2 regions of the Streptomyces sp. PL-25 genome follow, and region 1 is predicted to be linked to the other one. Evidence: predicted binding sites of a transcription regulator. Region 1 holds the regulator's gene; the other holds the start of a gene.

Evidence for each region. Region 1 encodes HspR, which represses chaperone genes until heat shock. Its sites were predicted from a motif close to TTGAGNNNNNNNNNCTCAA; they were not measured.
Region 2: the regulator HspR is predicted to act here: its motif matches at 2,849-2,867, upstream of lon (endopeptidase La).

The regions. Positions count from the first base shown of each region.
Region 1 is NZ_CP136997.1:3,455,095-3,463,447, forward strand. It holds gene R4Z62_RS15395 (helix-turn-helix transcriptional regulator) at 1-79, shown strand, start outside; gene R4Z62_RS15400 (helix-turn-helix transcriptional regulator) at 33-1,085, opposite strand; gene R4Z62_RS15405 (sugar ABC transporter substrate-binding protein) at 1,321-2,424, opposite strand; gene R4Z62_RS15410 (heat shock protein transcriptional repressor HspR) at 2,724-3,176, opposite strand; gene dnaJ (molecular chaperone DnaJ) at 3,182-4,363, opposite strand; gene grpE (nucleotide exchange factor GrpE) at 4,406-5,083, opposite strand; gene dnaK (molecular chaperone DnaK) at 5,080-6,930, opposite strand; gene R4Z62_RS15430 (MraY family glycosyltransferase) at 7,025-8,353, opposite strand, start outside.
Region 2 is NZ_CP136997.1:5,013,296-5,021,648, reverse strand. It holds gene R4Z62_RS22810 (lysozyme) at 1-309, shown strand, start outside; gene lon (endopeptidase La) at 397-2,826, opposite strand; gene R4Z62_RS22800 (DUF4259 domain-containing protein) at 3,075-3,500, shown strand; gene R4Z62_RS22795 (hypothetical protein) at 3,535-4,176, opposite strand; gene R4Z62_RS22790 (rhomboid-like protein) at 4,205-5,011, opposite strand; gene R4Z62_RS22785 (spermidine synthase family protein) at 5,232-5,909, shown strand; gene R4Z62_RS22780 (response regulator transcription factor) at 6,034-6,771, shown strand; gene R4Z62_RS22775 (sensor histidine kinase) at 6,768-7,886, shown strand; gene R4Z62_RS22770 (multifunctional oxoglutarate decarboxylase/oxoglutarate dehydrogenase thiamine pyrophosphate-binding subunit/dihydrolipoyllysine-residue succinyltransferase subunit) at 8,168-8,353, shown strand, end outside.

The DNA.
Region 1 (8,353 bases):
GGGCAGCGAGAGCCGGGCCCAGCTCGGCTATCTCATCGGGCGGTCGGGGATCCTGGACCCCGAGCCCCGGGAACCCTGACCACGGCCGCCCCCACCGCGCGCGGCGGCCCGTCCAGGCCCGCCTGGGCGATCCGCACGCCCAGCTGCGTACGGCTGGCCGCGCCCAGCGTCTCCGACAGCCGGGCGATGTGCGCCCGGCAGGTGCGCACGCTGATGCCCAGGCGCTCGGCGATGACCGCGTCCTGGTGCCCGTCGGCCAGCAGCGCCGCGATCGACTGCTCCCGGTGCGAGATGCCCTCGATCCCGGTGTCGGGCAGCGCGGCGGACAGCGGGATCGCCAGCCGCCACTGCCGCTCGAAGACCGTCACCAGGTACTCCACCAGCGCCGGGTGGCGCAGCTCCAGGGCCATGGTGTGATCGGCGTTGGCCGGGATGAAGGCCACCGTGCGGTCGAACAGGATCAGCCGGTCGATCACCTCGTCCAGGGTGCGCGCCTCGACCGCCTCGCCCATCAGCTCCATGTAGTTGAGCAGGCCCTGCCCGTGCCGGGCCACATGCGTGTACAGGTCGCGCATGCGCACCCCGCGGGCGCGCAGCGCCAGCGCCCGCGGCAGCCCCTCCGACAGCTCGTGCTCCCGGCGGATCCCGCCCGGCTGCACGGTCAGCACCTCGGTGGTGCACACCTGGGTCGCCTCGTCCATCGCCGCCTGGATCCGCGCCAGTCCGTCCAGGACCCGGATCGCGGCGCCCTCGGCGCCCGCGGCGGGCATCCGCACCGGGCCGCCGAGGCCCGCGTACCGCTCGAAGGCCGCGACCGCCGACCCGACCCGCCGGTGGCTCTCGCTGACCTCGTCGTACATCCCGCGCAGCAGCCGGGTCATGACCTCCTGCGGCGCGGTCGGCACCAGGAAGTCCATGTCGTCCGGATCCGGGTGCAGCAGGGCCAGTTCAAGCAGGCAGGGCACCGGATCGGCGTCGCCGCGCGGCACCCGGCCGCGCCGTACGGCCCGGGAATACACCCGATCCCCGGCCTCGCACAGTCGGTCGGCGCCGTGAGGATGCTGCTGCGCCCCGTGCCCGGCCATGGCTCATCACACCCCCGGTTTCCGCGTGGTTCCGCAGCGCAACTATGCGCGGCCGGGACCGCCTGTGCAACACGGGTCCGCTCCGGCCGGGCGGCGGAATACACCGTTACCACCCGGTATGTACGGGCCTCCGGGGCACCCCTTGCAACAAGCTGGGGGCAGGTGCGGCACTCCGGTACGACCCGTACGGGGGACCCCGCTCCGAAGCGGGCGCCGTCCGGTCACTCCCGGCCCGTCACTTCAGCCCGGCCGCCGTGCAGTCCGACCGGTGGCCGGCCGTGCAGATGTCGGAGACCTTGTAGACGCCGTCGGCGATCACCGTCTCCTTGATGTCGGTCCTGGTCAGCGCGACCACGGAGACCAGCTGCGACGGAATGCCCTTGGTGGTCGGGCTGTCGACCCGGTCCCGGGTCAGCGAGTCGAACTGGATGTCCTTGCCCTGCACCTTGGCGAGGGCCATCTCGGCGGCGTTCTCGGCCTCCGTCGGATAGGACTTGTACACGGTCATGTACTGCTCGCCGCTCACGATGCGCTGGACCGCGGGGAGTTCGGCGTCCTGGCCGACGACCGGGGGCAGCTTCGTCACGCCCGCGGCCTTGAGCGCCTCGATGGCGCCGCCCGCCATGCCGTCGTTGGCGGCGTACACGGCGTCGATGCCATGCTTGCCCAGCGCCTCGATCGCCTCGGCCGTCTCCGAACGGGCGATCTCCGCCTTCCAGTCCTTGGTGTCGTAGGACTTGGCGATCGTCACCTTGCCGTTCAGCTGGGCCAGGGCGCCCGCCTTGAACTGCTTGGCGTTCGGGTCGGTGGGCGAGCCGTTGATCATGACGACCTTGGCGGAACTGGTGGCGTCCGACCCCAGCGCCTGGAGCAGCGCCCGGCCCTGCACCTCGCCGACCAGTTCGTTGTCGAAGGAGATGTACGCGTCGATCGGGCCCTCGGCGAGCCGGTCGTAGGCGATGACCGGGATACCGGCGGCCTTGGCCTTCTTCACCTGTCCGGCGATGCCGTGCGAGTCGACGGCGTCCAGCACGATGACGTCGGCCTTGTCGTCGATCATCTGCTGCATCTGGCTCGCCTGCCTGCTCGCGCTCGCCCCGGCGTTGGCGTAGGTGACCCGGCCCTTGCCGTGGGTCAGTTCGGCGACCTTCTTCTTGAGGGCGGGCGCGTCGAACCGGTCGTAGCGCGTGTTCGCCGTCTCCGGCAGCAGCAGGCCCACCGTCACGTCGTCGCCCTTGGCCGGGCTCGCCTTGCTGCTGCCCGTCCCTCCGAACGCCCCGCAGGCGGTCAGCGGCAACGTCAGCGTGGCGGCGGCCACGGCCAGGGTGGTACGGCGCATCGAGGTACTCACTTCTGGTGCCTTCCGGACGAGGGCGCAGCATTGCGGCCCAGGTGCCAGAAAAGCCAACGCGGCGGCCCCCGCCGGCGTCAAGCGGAACCGGCTAACGAGATGACAACACCACGTTCCGCTTTCTGTACGGAAACTTTGCGGTAACGACCGCAATCCGCACCGAACTTGCCTTTTACGGGCACTTGGTCCGGACCATTCGGCAAAGCGAAGGGGGCCCGGAGTGATCCGGGCCCCCTTCGCGTCGCACGGGAGACGGCTTCGCCGCGGGCGCCTGCGCGCCGCGGGCGTCAGTCCGGGGACTGCTGCCGCTTGGGCCGCCAGACGACCAGCGCGCTGGTCTGCTGCACCTCCTGGTACGGGACGAGGTCCCGCCGGTAGGAGGCGTGCACGGCGGCCTCGCGCTGGCGCATGGTGGCCGCCGCTCCCTCCAGGGCCGACTGCAGCTCCATGACCCGGGACTGCAGCGCGGCGACCTGGTTCTCCAGTTCGATGATCCGCTTGATGCCGGCCAGGTTGATGCCCTCGTCCTGCGACAACTGCTGCACCTGGCGGAGCAGTTCGATGTCACGGGCGGAGTACCGGCGGCCCCGGCCCGCGGTGCGGTCCGGGGACACCAGGCCCAGCCGGTCGTACTGACGGAGGGTCTGCGGGTGCAGTCCGGACAGCTGCGCCGCCACGGAGATGACGTACACCGGTGTGTCTTCCGTCAGTTCGTACGGGTTGCGACGGCGGCCGTCCATCTCCCTCATGCTCCCTTCGCGGCCTCGAACAGCTCGGCCCGCGGGTCCTGGCCCGCGGTCGCCTCGCGATACGCCTCCAGCGCGTCACGAGCCTTCCCCGACACGTCCTTGGGAACACTCACCTCGACGGTGACCAGCAGGTCCCCGCGCGTGCCGTCCTTGCGGACCGCGCCCTTGCCGCGGGCGCGCATCGTCCGGCCGTTGGGCGTGCCCTCGGGCAGCTTCAGCGTCACCGGCGGGCCGCCCAGCGTGGGCACCCGCACCTCGCCGCCGAGCGCGGCCTCGTCGAACGTGACCGGCACGGTGACGGTGAGGTTGTCGCCCTTGCGCCCGAAGACCGCGTGCTCCCCGACGTGCACCACCACGTACAGGTCGCCCGCCGGACCGCCGCGCTCGCCCGGCGCGCCCTTGCCGCGCAGCCGGATGCGCTGGCCGTCGCTGACCCCGGCCGGGATCCGCACCTGCATCGTCCGGGACGACTTGGCGCGCCCGGAGCCGGAGCAGACCTCGCACGGGTTCTCCGCGATCAGCCCGCGGCCCTTGCAGTCCGGGCACGGGTCGGTCAGCGAGAAACCGCCGCCGGAGCCGCGCGCCACCTGTCCGGTGCCGACACAGGTCGGGCACACCCGCGGCGTGCCGTTCTTGTCGCCGGTGCCCGAACAGGCCTTGCACGGCTGCTGCGAGGACATCCGCAGCGGGACCGTGGCCCCCTCGATGGCCTCCGTGAAGCTCAGCGTGACCTCGGACTCGATGTCCTGGCCGCGCCGCGGCTGGGTGCGCGGTCCGGTGCCCGCGCCGCCCCGGTTGAACAGGCCCCCGAAGACGTCACCGATGCCGCCGCCGAAACCGCCCGACGTCCCGCCGGCCTGGCCGCCGCCGCCGAAGAGGTCGCCCAGGTCGAAGTTGAAGGAGCCGCCGCCCGCCCCGGGACCGGGACGGAACCCGCCGCCGCCGAACAGCGCGCGGGCCTCGTCGTACTCCTTGCGCTTCTTGGGGTCGCCGAGGATGTCGTTCGCCTCGGAGATCTCCTTGAAGCGCTCCTCGGCCTTGGCGTTGCCCTTGTTCGCGTCCGGGTGGTACTCGCGGGCGAGCTTCCGGTACGCCTTCTTGATCTCGGCCTCGGTGGCGTCCTTGGGGACGCCGAGGACCTTGTAGAAGTCCTTCTCGATGAAGTCCTTGGTACTCAACCCCGACGTCCCTCCTCTCCTGCGTCGATGCCTGCCGCAGCGTCAGCCCTCGTCCGGGCCACCGCTGTCCTTCTCGTCGGCCTCGCCGTCGGACGTGTCCGTGCCGGACTCGTCCGCCGCCTTGACCGTCTGCGCGCCCGGCTGGGGCTCGGCCACCGCCACCCGCGCGGGGCGGATGGTGCGCTCGCCGAACCGGTACCCGGGCTGGAGGATCGCCACGCAGGTCGTCTCGGTGACGTCCGGCGCGTAGCTGTGCATCAGGGCCTCGTGGATCGTCGGGTCGAAGGGCTCGCCCTCCTTGCCGAACTGCTGGAGTCCCATCTTGGCCGCCACGGTCTCCAGCGACTCGGCGACGGACTTGAACCCGCCCACCAGTTCGCCGTGCTCGCGCGCCCGCCCGATGTCGTCGAGCACGGGCAGCAGTTCGGACAGGAGGTTCGCCACGGCGACCTCCTTGACCGCGACCCGGTCGCGCTCGACCCTGCGGCGGTAGTTCTGGTACTCGGCCTGGAGCCGCTGGAGATCCGCGGTGCGCTCGTTGAGCGCGGTACGGACCTGGTCCAGCTGGGCCGTCAGACCGGCCGTCTGAGCGGCGTCCCCGGCCGGGGCCGCCCCCTCCTCCTTGGCGGAGGGGGCGTCCTTCGGCTCGGCGTCGTCGGAGGTGGCGCCGGAGGGGACGTCGGGCTGCTGCTCGTCGAAGCCCGGGGTCTCCTCCGTCACGCGGCACCGTCCTTGCGCTCGTCGTCGACGATCTCGGCGTCCACCACGTCGTCGTCGGCCTTCGCCTGGGAGGCGCCACCGGCCTCACCGGCACCGCCGGCGGCCTGCGCGCCCTGGGCGTCGGCGTACATCGCCTGGCCGAGCTTCTGGGAGACGGCGGCGACCTTCTCCGTGGCGGTGCGGATCTCGGTGCTGTCCTCGCCCTTGAGCTTCTCCTTCAGCTCGGCGACGGACTCCTCGACCTCGGTCTTGATCTCGGCCGGGACCTTGTCCTCGTTGTCCTTGAGGAACTTCTCCGTCTGGTAGACGAGCTGCTCGCCCTGGTTGCGCGTCTCGGCGGCCTCGCGGCGGGCGTGGTCCTCCTCCGCGTACTTCTCGGCCTCCTGGCGCATCCGGTCGACCTCGTCCTTCGGCAGCGAGGAGCCGCCGGTGACGGTCATCTTCTGCTCCTTGCCCGTGCCCAGGTCCTTCGCGGTCACGTGCATGATGCCGTTGGCGTCGATGTCGAAGGCGACCTCGATCTGCGGGACACCGCGCGGCGCCGGGGGCAGACCGGTCAGCTCGAACATGCCGAGCTTCTTGTTGTAGGCCGCGATCTCGCGCTCGCCCTGGTAGACCTGGATCTGCACCGACGGCTGGTTGTCCTCGGCCGTGGTGAAGATCTCCGAGCGCTTGGTCGGGATCGTGGTGTTGCGCTCGATCAGCTTGGTCATGATGCCGCCCTTGGTCTCGATGCCGAGGGACAGCGGGGTGACGTCGAGCAGCAGGACGTCCTTGACCTCGCCCTTGAGGACACCGGCCTGGAGGGCGGCGCCGATGGCGACGACCTCGTCCGGGTTCACGCCCTTGTTCGCCTCGTTGCCGCCGGTCAGCTCCTTGACCAGCTCGGCGACGGCGGGCATACGGGTGGAGCCGCCGACCAGGACGACGTGGTCGATCTCGTTGATCGAGATGCCGGCGTCCTTGATGACGTTGTGGAACGGCGTCTTGCAGCGCTCCAGCAGGTCCGCGGTCAGCTGCTGGAACTGGGCGCGGGTGAGCTTCTCGTCCAGGTGCAGCGGTCCCTCGGCGGAGGCCGTGATGTAGGGCAGGTTGATCGAGGTCTCGGTGGACGAGGACAGCTCGATCTTGGCCTTCTCGGCGGCCTCGCGCAGGCGCTGGAGGGCCATCTTGTCCTTGGACAGGTCCACGCCGTGGCCGGACTGGAACTGCTTGACCAGGTAGTCGACGACGCGCTGGTCCCAGTCGTCACCACCGAGGTGGTTGTCGCCGTTGGTGGCCTTCACCTCGACGACGCCGTCGCCGATCTCCAGCAGGGACACGTCGAAGGTGCCGCCGCCGAGGTCGAAGACGAGGATCGTCTGGTCGTCCTTGTCGAGGCCGTACGCCAGGGCGGCGGCGGTCGGCTCGTTGACGATGCGCAGGACGTTGAGGCCCGCGATCTCACCGGCCTCCTTGGTGGCCTGGCGCTCGGCGTCGTTGAAGTACGCCGGGACGGTGATGACCGCGTCGGTCACCTTCTCGCCCAGGTACGCCTCGGCGTCCCGCTTCAGCTTCTGCAGCACGAAGGCGCTGATCTGCTGCGGGTTGAAGTCCTTGCCGTCCAGGTTGATCTTCCAGTCGGTGCCCATGTGGCGCTTGACCGACCGGATGGTCCTGTCGACGTTGGTGACGGCCTGGCGCTTGGCCACCTCGCCGACGAGCACCTCGCCGTTCTTCGCGAAGGCGACGACGGACGGCGTGGTCCTGGCGCCCTCTGCGTTGGTGATGACGGTGGGCTCGCCGCCCTCCAGAACGCTGACGACGGAGTTAGTCGTGCCCAGGTCGATGCCGACCGCACGTGCCATGGTGAGTTCCTCCAGCTGACTTGAGTGCAACGGACTCAAGTGTGCACGACGACGGCGCCGGGGTCAACAGACCTGAGTCCAGCAGGCTCAAGTCTTATCCATCCCTTACACGCAATGCCTCCCTGACCTGCGGAGACGCCGTCTGCTGAGGCGGAGGAACCGGATATCCGAAGGCCGGACGGGCCCCGCTCCTGGGCCCGTAGCGCCCTCCGGGCGGCGTGGCGCGCGGGGCCGAGGGCGCCCGTGGCGCACGGACCACGGCCGCCGCCGTACGGGCACCGCGCGGACCGGGCGCGGCCGTGCGGGCGCCCCGGGCGCCGGACGCCGAAGCCCCGCCGCCGCCCCGGCTCGCCCGCCCGGAACCGCCGGAGCCACCGGTGCCACCGGAGGCGCGCAGGCCGCGCACGCTCCCACGCACACCGCCGCCCAGCGCCCGCAGGAAACCCAGCGCGGCACCCGCCCCCGCACCCGCCTTCCCCGCGCGCCCGCGCGCACCCGCGTCCGCGGCTGCCGGTGCCCCCGCCCTGGCGCGCGCACCGGTGGCCGTCCCGGCGCGGGTACCCGCCCCGGCCGCGTACGCACCGGTCGCGTACGCGCCCGTCCTGTGCGTGCCGGTGATGCCGGTGTGCGTGCCGGTGACGCCGGTGTGCGGCCCGGTGCCCCGGCGCGGCCCGTACACCCGTACGCGCAGCAGCCCGAGGACGACCGGCAGCAGCGCGCCCGCCGCCCACAGGGCGCTCGTCGGGGTGAGCCAGCCCCCGTGCACCAGGACGCCGACCAGCACCGTCGCGAAGGTGAGGGTGCCGAGCGCGACCGTGGCGCCCGGCGGGGTGAGGCCGAGCCTGCGCAGCCGGTGGGCGAGGTGGTCGGGGCCGCGGCGCGCCACCGCACGCCCGGCCAGCCGCCGGGAGAGCACGACGAGCACCGCGTCGGCGGTCACCGTGGCGGTGAGCGCGAACAGCACGGCGGCGGTGGACCCGGCCTCGTACCCCGTACGGACGAGCACCGCGGAGGTGGCCAGCACGAAGCCGGTGAACAGCGAGCCGCAGGCGCCGAAGGCGATCCGCGCGGGATGCCAGTTGTGCATGAGGAAGCCGGTGAGGGCGGCGGCGAGCACGCTCAGCAGCACCGCCAGGTCGTCCATCACCTCGGCCGCCGCGCACGCGCCCGCCCCGAAGGCCATCAGCACCCCCACGGTGCCGGCCAGCCCGTCGGCGTGGTCCAGCCCGCGGAAGGCGACGGCCACACAGGCGATCCAGGCCACCGCGGCGATCCCGCCCGGCACCCCGGTCTCGTCGTACGGCACCACGCACGCCGCCGCCAGGGCCGCTCCCACCAGCAGCAGCACGGTCTTCAGCCGCCACACGTCCGCGACCAGGCCGAGCACGGCGACCCCGGCGCCCGCCGCCAGCAGCCTCCCCAC
Region 2 (8,353 bases), 1.6 Mb from region 1:
TACGGCAAGTCCGCGAGCGCGATGGTCAGCTGGATCGCCGACTTCCTCAACACCTACAAGGCGCGCACCGGCCGGGACGCCGTGATCTACACGGCCACCTCCTGGTGGACCCAGTGCACCGGGAACTACGGCGGCTTCGCCGCCAAGAACCCGCTGTGGATCGCGCGGTACGCCTCGACCGTGGGGACACTGCCGGCGGGCTGGGGCTTCTACACGATGTGGCAGTACACCTCGTCCGGCCCGACGGTGGGCGACCACGACAAGTTCAACGGCGCGCTGGACCGGGTCAAGGCCCTGGCCAACGGCTGATCCGTACGCGTACGCGGGCGCGTACGGCGAAGGCCCGGTCCTCCCCGAGGAGGACCGGGCCTTCCCCCTTTCGTCCGGCGGCGCCCGTCACGCCGCCGCCGGAACCTCCTCCTCCGCGCCGCTCACCGCGGGCGCCAGGGCCAGTTCCAGCACCTGGCGGACATCGGTGACGGCGTGCACATCGAGCTTGTCCAGCACCTCCGCCGGGACGTCGTCCAGGTCGGGCTCGTTGCGCTTGGGGATGATCACGGTGGTCACGCCCGCCCGGTGCGCGGCGAGCAGCTTCTGCTTCACCCCGCCGATGGGCAGCACCCGTCCGGTCAGCGACACCTCGCCGGTCATCGCCACGTCGGTGCGCACCAGGCGGCCCGACAGCAGCGAGGCCAGCGCCGTCGTCATCGTGACACCGGCGCTCGGGCCGTCCTTGGGGACCGCGCCCGCCGGGAAGTGGATGTGCGCGCCCCGGTCCTTCAGATCGCCCACCGGCAGCTCCAGCTCGGCGCCGTGGCTGCGCAGGAAGCTCAGCGCGATCTGCGCGGACTCCTTCATGACGTCGCCGAGCTGACCGGTCAGCGTCAGGCCCGACGCGCCCGTCTCGGGGTCGGCGAGGGACGCCTCGACGTAGAGCACGTCGCCGCCGGCGCCGGTGACCGCGAGGCCGGTCGCCACGCCCGGCACGGCCGTACGGCGCTCGGCCGGGTCCTGGGCGGACTCCGGTACGTGGTGCGGCCGGCCGATCAGGGCCCGCAGGGAGTCGGCGGTGACGGTGAACGGCAGCTCCCGCTCGCCCAGTTCGTGCTGGGCGGCGATCTTGCGCAGCAGCCGCGCCACCGAGCGCTCCAGGGTGCGCACGCCCGCCTCGCGGGTGTACTCGCCCGCCAGCCTGCGCAGCGCGCCCTCCTCGATGGTGACCTCGTCGGCGCCGAGACCGGCCCGCTCCAGCTGGCGCGGGAGCAGGTGGTCGCGGGCGATGACGACCTTCTCGTCCTCGGTGTAGCCGTCCAGGCGCACGATCTCCATCCGGTCGGCCAGCGCCTCCGGGATCGCCTCCAGGACGTTCGCCGTGGCCAGGAAGACCACGTCCGACAGGTCCAGCTCGACCTCCAGGTAGTGGTCCCGGAAGGTGTGGTTCTGCGCCGGGTCCAGGACCTCCAGCAGGGCCGCCGCCGGGTCGCCGCGGTAGTCGGAGCCGACCTTGTCGATCTCGTCGAGCAGGACCACCGGGTTCATCGAACCGGCCTCCTTGACGGCCCGCACGATCCGGCCGGGCAGCGCGCCGACGTAGGTGCGCCGGTGGCCGCGGATCTCCGCCTCGTCGCGGACGCCGCCGAGGGCGACGCGGACGAACTTGCGGCCCATCGCGTGCGCCACGGACTCGCCCAGGCTGGTCTTGCCGACCCCGGGCGGGCCGACGAGCGCGAGCACGGCACCGCCGCGCCGCCCGCCGATCACGCCGAGGCCGCGGTCGTCGCGCCGCTTGCGCACCGCCAGGTACTCGGTGATGCGCTCCTTCACGTCCTTCAGGCCCGCGTGCTCGGCGTCCAGGACGTCCTTGGCGCCCTGGATGTCGTAGGCGTCCTCGGTCCGCTCGTTCCACGGCATCTCCAGGACCGTGTCGAGCCAGGTGCGGATCCAGGAGCCCTCGGGCGACTGGTCGGAGGCGCGCTCCAGCTTGTCGACCTCCTTGAGCGCCGCCTCGCGCACCTTCTCGGGCAGGTCGGCGGCCTCGACGCGGGCGCGGTAGTCGTCGGACTCCTCGCCCTCGCCGCCGCTCTCGCCGTTCAGCTCGCGCAGCTCCTTGCGGACGGCTTCGAGCTGACGGCGCAGCAGGAACTCGCGCTGCTGCTTGTCGACGCCCTCCTGGACGTCCTTGGCGATGGTCTCGGCGACGTCCTGCTCGGCGAGGTGGTCGCGCAGCTGCCGGGTGGCGAGCCGCAGCCGGGCCACCGGCTCGGCGGTCTCCAGCAGTTCGATCTTCTGTTCGGTGGTGAGGAACGGCGAGTAGCCGGAGTTGTCGGCGAGCGCGGAGACGTCGTCGATGGCCTGGACCCGGTCGACCACCTGCCAGGCGCCGCGCTTGCGCAGCCAGGCGGTGGCGAGGGCCTTGTACTCCTTCACCAGCTCCGCGACCTGGCCGGGCAGCGGCTCCGGGACGGTCTCGTCGATCCGGGTGCCCTCGACCCACAGCGCGGCGCCCGGCCCGGTGGTCCCGGCGCCGATGCTCACCCGGCCCCGGCCGCGGATCAGCGCTCCCGGGTCGCCGTCGGCCAGCCGTCCGACCTGCTCGACGGTGCCCAGCACACCGGTCTTGGCGTACGTCCCCTCGATGCGCGGCACCAGCAGCACCCTGGGCTTGCCGGGCTCGGACCGGGCGGCGGCCTGCGCGGCCTCCACCGCGGCCCGCACCTCGGCATCACTCAGGTCCAGCGGAACCACCATGCCGGGCAGCACGACCTCGTCATCGAGCGGCAGCACAGGCAGAGTGAGCGGTGTGAACGCCGTGGACTCAGCAGCCATGATCTCCCCTTCGGCAGTCAAGTTGAGCTATGCCGACTCAATGCTTGGGAGCGGGCGATTGTTCCCCGGTGCTTGTTCGCCGTCAGCGATCACGGGCAGCGGGATATTCCGCGCGGCGCGGCGCGGGCCGGTGCGCAGGCGCCGGACCAGGGAGATCCCGCACGGCGGGCCCGATGTCACGCACGGCGGGCCCGATGTCAGTGGCACCTGTCACGCTGCCCGGACATCACCACAGCCGGGAGAGACACATGGGCACCTGGGACATCGGACCCTTCGACAACGACACCGCGGCGGACTGGAGCGGCGCCCTGGACGACGCCTCCGCCGACGCGCGGCGGGACCTGGTCCTCGCCGCGCTGACCCGCGCGGCCGACACGACCGGCTTCCTCGACTCGGAGATCGGCGAGGAAGCCGTCGCGGCGGCGGCCCTGGTCGCCGCCCAGTGCCCCGGCGGCGCCCCCGCCGCCTCCGCCTACGGCCCCCGGCAGCCCCTCCCCGACCTCACCGGCCTGCGCGCCCCCGCCCTGCGCGCCCTGGACCGCGTCCTCACCGAGGAGTCCGAACTCCTCGAACTGTGGGCAGAGTCGGACAGCGCCCCCTGGAAGGCGGCCATGGACCAGCTCCGCGCCGCCCTCGCGGCCCACCCCGCGGCGGACCGGCCCACCCCGGCCTGACCGGCCCGGCGCCCCGGACGGAGCGGATCGCCGGTCAGTAGGCGCGGGGTCCGTTCTCGGTGGCGCGGACCGGGGTGCCGTACCCGAGCGGCTTCTTCCCCTTGTCGACCGGCTCGCAGGTGTAGGCGGACTTGGCGTTCAGCGGTGCGAGGACGGCCCTGGGGATGTCGTTGCACAGCAGGTACTCGGGGCTGAAGTTGCCGTAGAAGAGACGGGCCACCCCGTCCCGGGTGAGGATCCCCCGGTCGGGAACGGCCTTGTAGGACACGTAGTCACCGGAGACCGACCAGGGGGCCTTGTCGCCGAGGGTCACGTCCCAGCGGACCTCCAGGCCCTCGTAGGTGGTGGTGCACGTGACCTTCGCGCCCTTCTTCGAGACCGCGGTCCTCGGGCACTTCCCGGTCGTGCTGCCGGGGGCGGCGGCCATCTCGAGTGTCCTGGAGCGCAGTTCGTACGCGAGCTGCTCGGCGAACGGCGCACCCGCGGCGGGCGAGGGGGACGGCTCCGGGTCCGGGCTCTCGCCCGGCCGCGCCAGCCGCTGCGCCATCGCCGCCGGGCCGGGCGACGACGCCGATGCCTCGGCACCGGCGTCCCCCGGACCGGACTTCCCGTTCCCGCCGCATCCCGTGACCAGCAGACCGGCCACGGACAGGATGATGACAATCTTCGGTCGCATGATGATCACACTACGCAACCGCGGGCTGCTACCTGTCATCGCTCCAGAGCCCCGGGCCGCGCCGCAGCACCGGCCAGCAGCCCACCCCCACCGCCAGCGCGATGAGGTGGCCGCAGGAGGTCATCGGGTCGGTGAAGGACGCCAGGTCGTCCAGCAGCATCCCGGCGAACACCGTCAGCGCGGGCCAGCGCAGCCAGGGGCGCAGCAGGCCGCAGAGCGCGCCGACGCTGGCGGCGACACCGAAGCTGATCCCGTAGTCCAGGCGGTGCAGCGACCCGGCCGGGAGCCGCCCGGCCAGCACCGCGAGCCCGACCGGCACCTCGGTGGCCAGGGTGGCGACCACATGCCCGAGCAGGAACACCCCGGCGGTGCGCCGCGCGCCGGTCCTGAGCTCCAGCGCGGTGAGCACCAGCAGGAAGCACAGGGAGTACGCCGACACGACCCCGCCCGCGATCCACAGCGCGCTCCCGGCCAGCACCCGCACCGGGTCCCGCACGAGGTGCGCGACGTCCGTGCTGGAACTGCGGTACAGCGCGTCCACCACGGAGGCGGGGGCGTACTCGGTGACGAGCGAGGTGAGGACCAGCACGAGCGCGTACCAGAACGTGAAGGGCGTACGGCGGGGGCCGGGCAGGACCCGGCGGAGCCGGTCGCCCCACCGCACGCCCAGGGCAGCGGCGGCGGCACCCGGGCCCACGAGCGGCGGCGGGGCCGCCGGCGCGTCCGCGGGTGCCGCCGCCGGCCGGGGCCGTTGCCGCGGCACGCCCTCCAGAGGACGCGGTGCGCCGTCCGGGCGGGGCGGGGCCGCGGCCCCGGGGTCCGCAGTCCGTTCCACGGTGGCGCTCCTTCCGTCGTGCCCCCAACCCTTCGCGTCCCGGGAGCGGCTGTCCATGACCGGCGCCACCGGGCAGCCGATTCACAGCAACCTATTAACTTCCTCCTGTGCATGGTTCTGTTCCCGGCCGGTGCGCGAACGGCCCGTCCTCGTACGGTGTTCGATCCATGTCACCCGTAATCCAGGTGGCGGCAAGCCCCTGTTCGGGCAGGATGACCTCATGAACGCCTCGTACGAGACTCCCGTGGTGCTGGACCGCCGCGAGGGGCCCCACGGAGAGGTCGTGCTGCGCCGGCACGGCGAGTTGCTTCAGATCATCGCCAACGGCTGCTTCCTGATGGACACCTCCGACGGCCGTTCCGAACGGCTGCTCGTGGACGCCGCCCTCGCCGCGCTGGACGGCCGCCCGGCACCGCGCGTGCTGATCGGCGGGCTGGGCGTCGGCTTCTCACTCGCGCACGCCGCGGCCGAGCCGCGCTGGGGCCGGATCACGGTCGTCGAGCGGGAGTCCGCGATCGTCGGCTGGCACCGCGAGGGGCCGCTCGCCGCGCTCACCGCGCGGGCCCTGGCCGACGAACGCACCGAGATCGTGGAGACGGATCTCGTCACCTACGTCAATGAGACTTCCGCCACGTTCGACGCGCTCTGCCTGGACATCGACAACGGCCCCGGCTGGACCGTCACCGAGGGCAACGGCGAGCTGTACGCACCGTCCGGACTGGCAAGCTGCGCACGGGTGTTGAGACCCGGCGGCGTCCTCGCGGTGTGGTCGGCGAAGCCCTCTCCGGAATTTGAAGGAACCTTGTGGAATGTCGGGTTCCAGCAGGTGCGCACCGAAGAGATCCCGGTTGCCCGGGGCGTACCGGACGTCGTGCACCTCGCCGTCCGGGCTGGATAGCAAAGGCACCGTGACTCCCCGTACGCTGCTTCCCTGACGCCGATCATTCAAGCGTCGATCGCGACCACGCGCAGTCATGGAATCACCCCACATGATTCCGGAAAGCACACCTCAGGGGCGGGCGATGGAGCAGACACACACCGCGCAGGGCGGCACGACGGCCGGGCCGGGAGCCCAGCGCCGGGTCCTGGTGGTCGAGGACGACCAGACCATCATGGACGCCATCGCCACCCGTCTGCGCGCCGAGGGTTTCCTGGTGCAGACCGCGGGCGACGGGCCGAGCGCGGTCGACACCGCCGAGGCATGGCAGCCCGACCTGCTGATCCTCGACATCATGCTGCCCGGCTTCGACGGCCTGGAGGTCTGCCGCCGGGTGCAGGCCCAGCGGCCGGTGCCGGTGCTGATGCTCACCGCGCGCGACGACGAGACCGACATGCTGGTCGGGCTCGGGGTCGGCGCCGACGACTACATGACCAAGCCGTTCTCGATGCGGGAGCTGGCCGCCCGCGTGCACGTCCTGCTGCGCCGGGTGGAGCGGGCGGCGCTGGCCGCGGCGACCCCGCGCAGCGGCATCCTGCGCCTGGGCGAGCTGGAGATCGACCACGCGCAGCGCAGGGTCCGGGTGCGCAGCGAGGACGTCCACCTCACGCCGACCGAGTTCGACCTGCTGGTGTGCCTGGCCAACACCCCGCGCGCGGTGCTCTCCCGCGAGCAGCTGCTGGCGGAGGTGTGGGACTGGGCGGACGCCTCGGGCACCCGGACCGTCGACAGCCACATCAAGGCGCTGCGCCGGAAGATCGGCGCCGAGCGGATCCGCACCGTGCACGGCGTGGGCTACGCGCTGGAGACGCCCACCCCATGAGCGGCGGGCCGGCGGCGCACGCGGACCAGCGGGACCCCTGGGGCGGTGGCGGGCGGGTCCGCCATCCCTTCTCGGTCAAGACCAAGCTGGGCGCGCTGGTCGTCATCGCGGTGCTGATCACCACCGGCCTGTCGATGATCGCGGTGCACACCAAGACCGAGCTGCGCTTCATCATGGTCTTCTCCATGATCGCCACGCTGCTGATCACCCAGTTCGTGGCGCACTCGCTGACCGCCCCGCTGGACGAGATGAACGCGGTGGCCCGGTCCATCTCGCACGGCGACTACACGCGCCGGGTGCGCGAGAACCGCCGCGACGAGCTGGGCGACCTGGCGCAGACGATCAACCGCATGGCGGACGAGCTGGCCGCCCAGGACCGCCAGCGCAAGGAGCTGGTGGCGAATGTCTCGCACGAGCTGCGCACGCCGATCGCGGGCCTGCGCGCGGTGCTGGAGAACATCGTCGACGGGGTCACCGAGGCCGACGCCGAGACCATGCGCACGGCCTTGAAGCAGACCGAGCGGCTGGGCCGCCTGGTGGAGACCCTGCTGGACCTGTCCCGTCTGGACAACGGCGTGGTGCCGCTGAAGAAGCGGCGCTTCGAGGTGTGGCCGTATCTGTCGGGCGTGCTGAAGGAGGCCAACATGGTGGCCTCCGCGCGCGCGGGCATGGCCTCCGGCTCGGGCAGCCACACCCGTACCGACGTCCATCTGCGGCTCGACGTGTCCCCGCTGGACCTGACCGCGCACGCGGACCCGGAGCGGATCCACCAGGTGGTCGCCAACCTGATCGACAACGCGGTCAAGCACAGCCCGCCGCACGGCCGGGTGACGGTCAAGGCGCGGCGCGGGGCGCAGCCCCAGTCGCTGGACCTGGAGGTCATCGACGAGGGGCCGGGCATCCCCCGCTCCGAGTGGCACCGCGTCTTCGAGCGTTTCAACCGGGGCGCGGTGAGCCGGCCGCACGGCCCGGGGAGCGACGGCGGGACCGGGCTCGGCCTGGCGATCGCCCGCTGGGCGGTGGATCTGCACGGCGGCCGGATCGGGGTGGCCGAATCCGAGCGCGGTTGCCGGATCCGCATCACTCTTCCCGGGCTTCCCTCTCTGCCAAGTTGACGTAAAGTCGGAGCCGGAACCCCAAGATCCACGAGCATCCGCCCAGCCGGACACGTGTGATCAGGCAGGGGCCTGCCTCCGCGCCGGGTCAGGCCCGGATGGCCCCTTGCCCACGACAGGCGAACCACGCTTGTTTCCCGCCATTTCAAGCCCCGAAACACAGCTTTCGATGTGACTTACGCGACGATGAACCGGCTCGACCTGACCTTCACGGTCTTGGAGGCGTAGCCTTTATTCCCGCTGTCCATCACCTTGTGAAGCGGAAGAGGGCGGTTGCCGCCGTGTCGCCACAGTCCCCCAGTAACTCGAGCATCTCCACCGAGACCGACCAAGCCGGGAAGAACCCCGCGGCCGCTTTCGGTGCCAACGAGTGGCTCGTCGACGAGATCTATCAGCAGTACCTCCAGGACCCGAACTCGGTAGACCGTGCCTGGTGGGACTTCTTCGCCGATTACAAGCCGGGAGCC